Linked DNA regions of Aureimonas sp. SA4125. Each later gene encodes a partner of the first gene's protein in a complex. Links are inferred from orthologs where the notes say so. Each region holds a gene or a part of one and is shown in the gene's direction. Other genes may lie near its edges.

Region 1 (4,399 bases):
CGTCGGCTTTCCGCTTCTTGTCTGGATGCTCGACGGAGCGGCGGGCAATCCGGCGGCCGGCGCGCTTCGCCGTCTCGCGCCTGCCTTCCGCATCGGCTGGTCCTTCGGCTTCGGCTATTTCGTCGCCGGCCTGTGGTGGCTCGGTGCGGCCATGCTCAACGACGGCAATGCCTTCCTCTGGGCCATCCCCCTCGCCGTTCTGGTTTTGCCCGCGATCCTCGCCGTCTACTACGGGCTTGCCGCCGCCCTGGCGCGAGCCTTCTGGGTCGACGGGCCGTGGCGGATTCTCGCGCTCGCCGTCAGCTTTTCCCTCGTCGAAATCCTGAGGGGCATGCTCTTCACCGGCTTTCCCTGGAACGAGATCGGCGTCATGGCCGCGCCCGTTCCGCTGCTGATGCAGTCGGTCTCCGTGGTCGGCCTGCATGGCATGACGCTTGCCGCCGTCTTCGTCTTCGCCGCGCCGGCGCTCTGGGTGGCGCCGCGCGATCGCGCGCCCGCCCTTGTCCTCGCGGCGCTTTTGGCTGTTGCGCATGCGGGCTTCGGCGCCTACCGCCTGGCAACCGCCGAAAATCCGACCGATGCCGGGGTGGCCGTGCGGGTCGTGCAGCCCAACATCGCGCAGACCGAGAAGTGGGACGCCGCCGAAGCCGACCGCAACTTCGCGCGGCTCGTGCAACTGACCGAGACCCGTCCGGAGACGCCGCTGGCGGCGAAGACGCTGATCATCTGGCCGGAATCCTCGGTGCCGTTCCTCCTGACGGAGAGGCCGGACGCGATCGCCCGCCTGGCGACGGCCCTGCAGCCGGGGGAGACGCTGATCGCCGGTGCCGCCCGGGCGGAGCGGCGCGACGACGCTGCGCCGCGCTATTATAATTCAGTCTATGTCATCGACGAGGAAGGTGTCATCGTCGATGCCCGGGACAAGACCCATCTTGTTCCCTTCGGCGAATACCTGCCCTTCCAGAGCTTTCTGGAGGGTCTCGGCTTGCGCCAACTCGCCTCCCTGCCCGGCGGGTTTTCCGCGGGTGCGGACCGCTCGCCGGTAATGCTGGCCGGTATTCCCGCCTTCCTGCCGCTCATCTGCTACGAGATCATTTTCCAGGACGAGATCGATCGCTCCGCAGCGAAGCGACCCGGTTTCATCGTCAATGTCACCAATGACGCATGGTATGGAAACACCCCCGGGCCCTATCAGCATCTGCGCCAGTCAGGACTGACCGCCGTCGCGCTCGGGCTCCCGCTGGTGCGCAGTGCCAATACCGGGGTCTCCGTCGTCACGGACGCCTATGGCCGGACGATCGATGGATTGGCGCTCGGTTCGGCGGGGACGCTTGAAGTAAAGCTGCCGGTAGTGGCACCGTTCACAGTCTTTTCACGAGTTGGAAACCTTCCGTATTGGATTTTGATCGCGATGAGTTCACTCCTGCTATGCTGGCTTTCCGTAAAAAATGCCCGGCGGGATTGATTGACGCGTGTTGTCGCAAAGCATAACGAGCACACGGATGTTGCTGTTGCAAAATTTCCATATTGCACCTGCTGGGGCCAGGGGAGGCCGGCCATTGCCCGGAGGCGGAAAACGGGCGTTGTGGAAGGCGAAGGTTGAACGATGACCGAAAACAAGAAAAAGCCCAACCCCGTCGATACCCATGTCGGTTCGAGGGTGCGCCTTCGCCGGACCATGCTCGGCATGAGCCAGGAAAAACTCGGCGAGGCTCTGGGCATCACCTTCCAGCAGATCCAGAAGTATGAGAAGGGCTCCAACCGCATCGGCGCCAGTCGCCTGCAGCGGATCACCGAGGTCCTGAATGTCCCCGTCTCGTTTTTCTTCGAGGATGTTCCCGGCGCGCTGACGGACGGAGCAGGCGGGCTCGGCGAGCCTTCGGGCCCCGATTACGTCGTCGATTTCCTGTCGACGGCGGAGGGCCTGCAGTTGAACCGCGCTTTCGTGAAGATCAGCGATCCGAAGGTGCGGCGTCGGATCATCGATCTGGTTCGGTCGCTCGGCGACAGCGCTGACGGTGAGGTCACGAGCTAGACACCCGGCCCGTAACGGCATCGAACGCCGGTTTTGCGGTCGACCCTTGCCGTTTTCGCTTGACGTAAGAGTATTCCGCCTGCAAACCCGGCCGCCGACACGGTGTTGTCCAGGGGCGGGCGACCTGTGCGCGGCATCGTTTGACTGAATTCACCCGACAGATGACTGAATCCACCCTATAGACGAGATGCACTGGGCTTCCAGCGGCTGCAAGAGGCGGCCTGCGGCCCGTAGACTGGGGACAAACATGGCACGCGACGCATATCTTTTCACGAGCGAAAGCGTCTCGGAAGGACATCCCGATAAGGTCTGCGACCGGATTTCGGACGAGATCGTCGACCTGTTCTTCAAGGAAGCTAAGAAGGCGGGAATGGATCCCACCCTGGTGCGGGTTGCTTGCGAGACCCTGGCGACGACGAACCGGATCGTCATCGCCGGTGAAGTCCGCTGCTCGATGAGCGAGAAGGCCATGCGCTCGAAGGTCAAGGCGGCCGCCCGCAAGGCCGTCAAGGCGATCGGCTACGAGCAGGATGGTTTTCACTGGAAGAACGCCAAGATCGACGTCCTTCTTCATGCCCAGTCTGCTGACATCGCTCAGGGCGTCGACGCCTCCGGCAACAAGGACGAGGGCGCGGGCGATCAGGGCATCATGTTCGGCTACGCCTGCCGCGAGACTGCCGACCTGATGCCGGCCCCCATCTACTACGCCCACAAGATCCTCGAGCGCCTTGCCGGCGCCCGCAAGGCTGGCGAGGGTGACGCCGGCAAGCTCGGCCCCGACGCCAAGAGCCAGGTGACCGTGCGCTACGAGAAGGGCGTGCCGACCGAGGTGGTCTCGATCGTCCTGTCGACCCAGCATCTCGACGAGGAGCTTTCCTCCGCCGACGTGCGCGCCATCGTCGAGCCCTTCATCCGCGAGCAGCTCTCCGGGATCAGCATCGCCGAGGACTGCGCCTGGCACGTCAACCCGACCGGCAAGTTCGTCATCGGCGGCCCGGACGGCGATGCCGGCCTGACCGGCCGCAAGATCATCGTCGACACCTACGGCGGTGCGGCGCCCCACGGCGGCGGTGCCTTCTCCGGCAAGGACCCGACCAAGGTCGATCGTTCGGCGGCCTATGCCGCGCGCTATCTCGCCAAGAACGTCGTCGCTGCCGGTTATGCCGACCGCTGCACGATCCAGTTGTCCTATGCCATCGGCGTCGCCGAGCCGCTGTCGGTCTATGTCGACCTGCATGGAACCGGCACGGTCGACGAGGACAAGCTCGAGATGGCGCTGCGCCAGGTCATGAGCCTGACCCCGCGCGGCATCCGCGAACACCTGGAGCTGTCCAAGCCGATCTACGCGCAGAGCGCCGCCTACGGCCATTTCGGCCGCAAGCCCGGCCGTGACGGCTCCTTCTCCTGGGAGAAGACGGACCTCGCGCCGAAGCTCAAGGCCGCCCTTGCCGGTTGACGAACAGGGCCTGCCGCGGCCGGCTTTGGCCGACGCGGCAGCGCCATCCGAAGCCTTGCGCCCGGCGCGGCTCCGCGAGGCCTTCTATGGGAGGCTCCACGGCAAGACGTTGCGTCCGGGTCAGGCATCGACGCTCAGGACGTTGCTGCCGCAACTTTCCCTCGATCTGGCGCAGCCGGCGCCTGCCGACATCCGGCAGCTTTTCCCCGGCCCCATCGACGCGGTCCGCCTGGAGATCGGCTTCGGCGGCGGGGAGCATCTCCTGTCGATGCTGGGCCGCCACCCTCGCTCCGGCTTCCTCGGCGCCGAACCCTTCGTCAACGGCATGGCCAAGATGCTGGCGGCACTGGAGGCTGAGCCCTCCGACCGGATCCGGCTGTTTTCCGACGATGCCACCCTCCTTCTCGACTGGTTGCCGGACGGCTCGCTCGGCGGCATAGATCTCCTGTATCCCGATCCCTGGCCAAAACCGCGACACTGGAAGCGCCGCTTCGTCAGCGCGGCCAATCTCGATCGCTTCGCCCGCGTTCTCGCCCCCGGTTCCCTGTTTCGTTTCGCCTCCGATATCGATTCCTACGTCGCCTGGACGCTGAAGCACTGCGCGGCGCACGCCGCGTTTGACGAGCTGGCGCCATCGCCCGCGGACCGCCTTATTCCCTATGAGGGCTGGCCGGGAACGCGCTACGAAGCGAAGGCGCTGCGCGAGGGCCGGCAGCCGCGCTATCTCGTCTTTCGCCGCCTGCCGCACGCGGCGGGTTGATGCCGCGGCCAAATTGGCCTATATCGCATTCAAATTCTCAGCGATGCAGTCGTGAGAGTGGGTCCTGCCGGTCCCGCTCTTTTTTGTTACCGGGGTCCGGTTCCGCGCGCGGCATCGACGAGACGAAACGATCCTTCGTTTCGCCATG
Region 2 (4,310 bases), 4.5 Mb from region 1 along the record:
ACAATCTTCGATTCGCCACCGGCGCTGGGCGAACTTGCCATCGACCCGGAAGTGTCGAGCACCATCGCCACCTCGACGGTCGTATCCGACACCTGCACGGTGCTGGCGACCTTGATGATCTTGCCGCCGAAGATCTTGGACGCGGTCACGCTCAGCGGCAGGAACATCGGGCTGTACGTATATTCGGCGTGAAGCTTCAACTGACGCGTGTGATCTTCATCGAAGCTCACGCCGTCGTAAACGAGGCTGGCCGTGCTCCGGGACAGCCCGCTGACGTTGCCGTCGAAAAAGTTCTTCGCGTAGAGCGCGAGATTCGCCGGATCTGGATCGACGGAATACTGCTTGGCCGCAGCAAGGGCTGCCGCGTCGGCGGCATTTTGAACCTGTACCCGGTTCGAATACATCATGCTGAGATCCACGGCGCCGCCCATGGCCAGAACCAGCGGAACGGCGACCAGAGCGCCCAGCACTGCGAAGTTGCCTTTTTCGCCGCGCCTGAAGCGCTTCAGCGACTCCCGTATCTTCATGACAAACCACCGATATTATGGATCGGCAGACTGCCTTCCACGACGCCAACACCTTAGCTCCAGCGTGCGTTAAGACGGCGTTTCCCGGATCGATCGACTTCGACGGGTCGGCGCCATTTGGCAAAAATTTCAACGCGCTGGGTGCATGCGCAGGCTTCCCCGGAGCGTCGTCGGACCGGTGGATTGCGGGAGAACCCCCGCGATCGACCTTGACAAGCATGGGGCCTGGCCCCTATTTCAGGGCCGCTAGCACTCAGCCAAGGCGAGTGCCAACAATCCGAACCGGCAGCCCGAAAGAGCGCCGGTTGTCCTCTACAGCTGAAGGGCCAACGACTATGGCAACTGTGAACTTCCGTCCTCTCCACGATCGGGTCGTCGTGCGTCGCGTGGAGTCCGAGACCAAGACGGCCGGCGGGATCATCATCCCGGATACGGCCAAGGAGAAGCCGCAGGAAGGCGAGATCATCGCCGTCGGCGCTGGCGCTCGCGACGAGCAGGGCAAGATCCAGCCGCTGGACGTCAAGGCCGGCGATCGCATCCTGTTCGGCAAGTGGTCGGGCACCGAGGTCAAGCTCAACGGCGAAGACCTTCTGATCATGAAGGAATCCGACATCATGGGCGTCGTCGGCTGATCAGTCGACTGTCGGACCCCCGGTCCGGTGACGGGGCGACCTGTCCCGCGGGGCGTCCAAACTCTCATTCCCCCTCAATTCAACACGATGCGGCTCGTTTCGAGCGCATCGAGGAGACATTCAAATGGCTGCCAAGGAAGTAAAATTCGGCCGTGACGCCCGCGAACGCATGCTGCGCGGCGTCGACATCCTCGCCGACGCCGTCAAGGTGACGCTCGGCCCCAAGGGCCGCAACGTCGTCATCGACAAGTCGTTCGGCGCACCGCGCATCACCAAGGACGGCGTCACCGTCGCCAAGGAGATCGAGCTCGAGGACAAGTTCGAGAACATGGGCGCCCAGATGGTGCGCGAAGTGGCCTCGAAGACCAACGACAAGGCCGGTGACGGCACCACGACCGCGACCGTTCTGGCCCAGGCGATCGTCCGCGAAGGCGGCAAGGCCGTCGCCGCCGGCATGAACCCGATGGACGTCAAGCGCGGCATCGACATGGCCGTCATCAAGGTCGTCGAAGCCCTGCAGGCCTCGGCCCGCAAGATCGAGACCTCGGATGAAGTCGCCCAGGTCGGCACCATCTCGGCCAATGGCGAGAAGGAAATCGGCGAGATGATCGCCTCGGCGATGCAGAAGGTCGGCAACGAGGGTGTCATCACCGTCGAGGAAGCCAAGACCGCCGAGACCGAGCTCGAAGTCGTCGAAGGCATGCAGTTCGACCGCGGCTACCTCTCGCCCTACTTCGTGACCAACCCCGAGAAGATGGTCGCCGAGCTCGAGGACCCCTACATCCTCCTGCACGAGAAGAAGCTTTCGAACCTCCAGGCGATGCTTCCGGTGCTCGAGCAGGTCGTCCAGTCGGGCAAGCCGCTTCTCATCATCTCGGAAGACGTCGAAGGCGAGGCCCTGGCCACGCTCGTCGTCAACAAGCTGCGGGGCGGCCTGAAGATCGCCGCCGTCAAGGCGCCGGGCTTCGGTGATCGCCGCAAGGCCATGCTGGAAGACATCGCGACCCTGACCGGTGGCCAGGTGATCTCGGAAGATCTCGGCATCAAGCTCGAGACCGTCACGCTCGACATGCTCGGCCGCGCCAAGAAGGTCTCCATCACCAAGGAGAACACCACCATCGTCGACGGTGCCGGCGAGAGCGCGCAGATCCAGGCCCGTGTCGGCCAGATCAAGCAGCAGATCGAGGAGACCACCTCGGACTACGACCGCGAGAAGCTGCAGGAGCGTCTGGCCAAGCTCGCCGGTGGCGTCGCGGTCATCCGCGTCGGCGGCGCGACGGAAGTCGAAGTCAAGGAAAAGAAGGACCGCGTCGACGACGCCCTCAACGCGACCCGTGCGGCCGTCGAAGAAGGCATCGTGGCTGGCGGCGGCGTCGCTCTCCTGCGCGCTTCCAACGCCCTGACCATCACGGGCGCCAACCAGGACCAGGAAGCCGGCATCACCATCGTGCGCCGCGCCCTCCAGGCTCCGCTTCGCCAGATCGTCACCAATGCCGGTGAAGAAGGCTCGATCGTCGTCGGCAAGATCCTCGACAACTCCTCGGTCACCTTCGGCTACAACGCCGCGACCGGCGAATACGGCGACATGATCCAGATGGGCATCGTCGATCCGGTCAAGGTCGTCCGTTCGGCCCTGCAGGATGCGGCCTCGGTTGCCGGCCTCCTCGTCACCACCGAAGCCATGATTTCCGAAGCTCCCAAGCGCGAGAGCGCCGGCGGCGGCGGCGGCATGGGCGGCGGAATGGGCGGCGGCATGGGCGGCATGGGCGGCATGGACTTCTAAGAAGCGAGAGCTTCCTGGGCCCAATTGGCTCACATCGCGACAGGGGGTCCGGCAGTCATGCCGGGCCCTTTTTTGTGTTTTCGCACCGGCCGCAGAGAACTTGGTTGTTTCGGCTCGATACGCCCGTAAATTTGGAACGCACCGCCTGTCCGCGGACGGTTGCTTGGATAGGCTGAGTGATCTTTCTCAGGCGGGTTCCAGATGCACGATTTCATGATCTTCTTCTTCGTCGGGGCGCTGGCGCAGCTTGTCGACGGCGCTCTCGGCATGGCCTACGGCGTCATCTCCTCGACCGTTCTCCTCAGCTTCGGCGTGCTTCCGGCCCAGGCCTCCGCCTCCGTCCACGCAGCCGAACTGTTCACGACCGCGGCATCGGGCGGCGCCCATATCTGGCACAAGAACATCGACTGGAAGCTGTTCTGGCGGCTTGTGCCTTTCGGCGTTCTGGGAGGCGCCCTGGGAGCCTATGTTCTGACCGGCCTCGACGGCGACGTGGTGAAGCCCTACGTCGCGGCCTATCTGGCGGTCATGGGCGCCTATCTCCTGTCACGCTCGTTCCGCCAGGTTCCCCAAAAACCCGTTCCCGCCAGAGTGGTGCCACCTCTCGCGCTCGTCGGGGGACTGTTCGACGCCATCGGCGGTGGCGGATGGGGGCCGATCGTCACATCCGGGCTTCTCGGCGCCGGGGGACAGCCGCGCTACGTCATCGGATCGGTCAATGCGGCCGAGTTCCTGGTGACCCTCTCGGTCTCGCTGTCCTTCGCCTTGGCGCTGGTGACCGGACACTGGGAGGACGCTCCAGACCTGATGACCAACGCCATGGCCGTGGCCGGTCTCGTCTGCGGTGGCGTGGTGGTCGCGCCGTTTGCCGGCTACGCGATACGAATCATCCCGCAGAACTGGCTTCTGCGCCTCGTGGGTCTTTTGATCTGCGTCCTGGCGCTGAGCCAGATTTGGCAACTGATCTGAGCGGCAAGCAAAGCCCATCGCCTCAACCATCGGCCGTTGCCGGCGGAACCCTCGGGCCGGCGCGCCGTTCTTCAGACAGGCCGCGCGAATTCGGCAAGCGGCAATGTTGAAAGGCTAAGACCATGGACAAGCACACGATCTCCGGTGGCGCGAAGCAGGCTGGCGGCGCGATCAAGGAGACTGCCGGCAAGGCAGTCGGCAACGAGCGCCTCGAGGCCGAAGGCACCGTCGACAAGACGGAAGGCAAGGCCGAAAAGAACTACGGCAAGGTCAAGGACGCGGTCAAAGACACGCTCTCCTAACATATTTTTTACCGATCGGTAGGAAGGCCGCCCCCTTTTTGGGGCGGCCTTTTTTTATTTTTTTTCCGTGGGTTGGGACGTTTTTCGGAAGAGCGGC

The links.
Region 2: the proteins of metK (region 1) and groL are in contact, whole or in part, in a cryo-EM structure (PDB 8P4O), measured with the Escherichia coli proteins. The link is inferred for Aureimonas sp. SA4125 from one-to-one orthologs.

What each region holds. Positions count from the first base shown.
Region 1 is NZ_AP025032.1:4,887,872-4,892,270, forward strand. What follows is about bases 1,491-4,386. They hold metK (methionine adenosyltransferase), read left to right. Parts: upstream 1,491-2,282; coding sequence 2,283-3,491; downstream 3,492-4,386. Other genes in these bases: Sa4125_RS23115 (helix-turn-helix domain-containing protein), read left to right, coding at 1,607-2,035; Sa4125_RS23125 (tRNA (guanosine(46)-N(7))-methyltransferase TrmB), read left to right, coding at 3,547-4,251. Also shown: lnt (apolipoprotein N-acyltransferase), read left to right, coding at 1-1,465. UniProt on the Escherichia coli protein: Catalyzes the formation of S-adenosylmethionine (AdoMet) from methionine and ATP.
Region 2 is NZ_AP025032.1:364,543-368,852, reverse strand. What follows is about bases 685-3,612. They hold groL (chaperonin GroEL), read left to right. Parts: upstream 685-1,283; coding sequence 1,284-2,942; downstream 2,943-3,612. Other genes in these bases: Sa4125_RS01775 (sulfite exporter TauE/SafE family protein), read left to right, coding at 3,144-3,612; groES (co-chaperone GroES), read left to right, coding at 863-1,159. Outside these bases: Sa4125_RS01790 (TadE/TadG family type IV pilus assembly protein), read right to left, coding at 1-527; more of Sa4125_RS01775, read left to right, coding at 3,613-3,911; Sa4125_RS01770 (CsbD family protein), read left to right, coding at 4,034-4,213.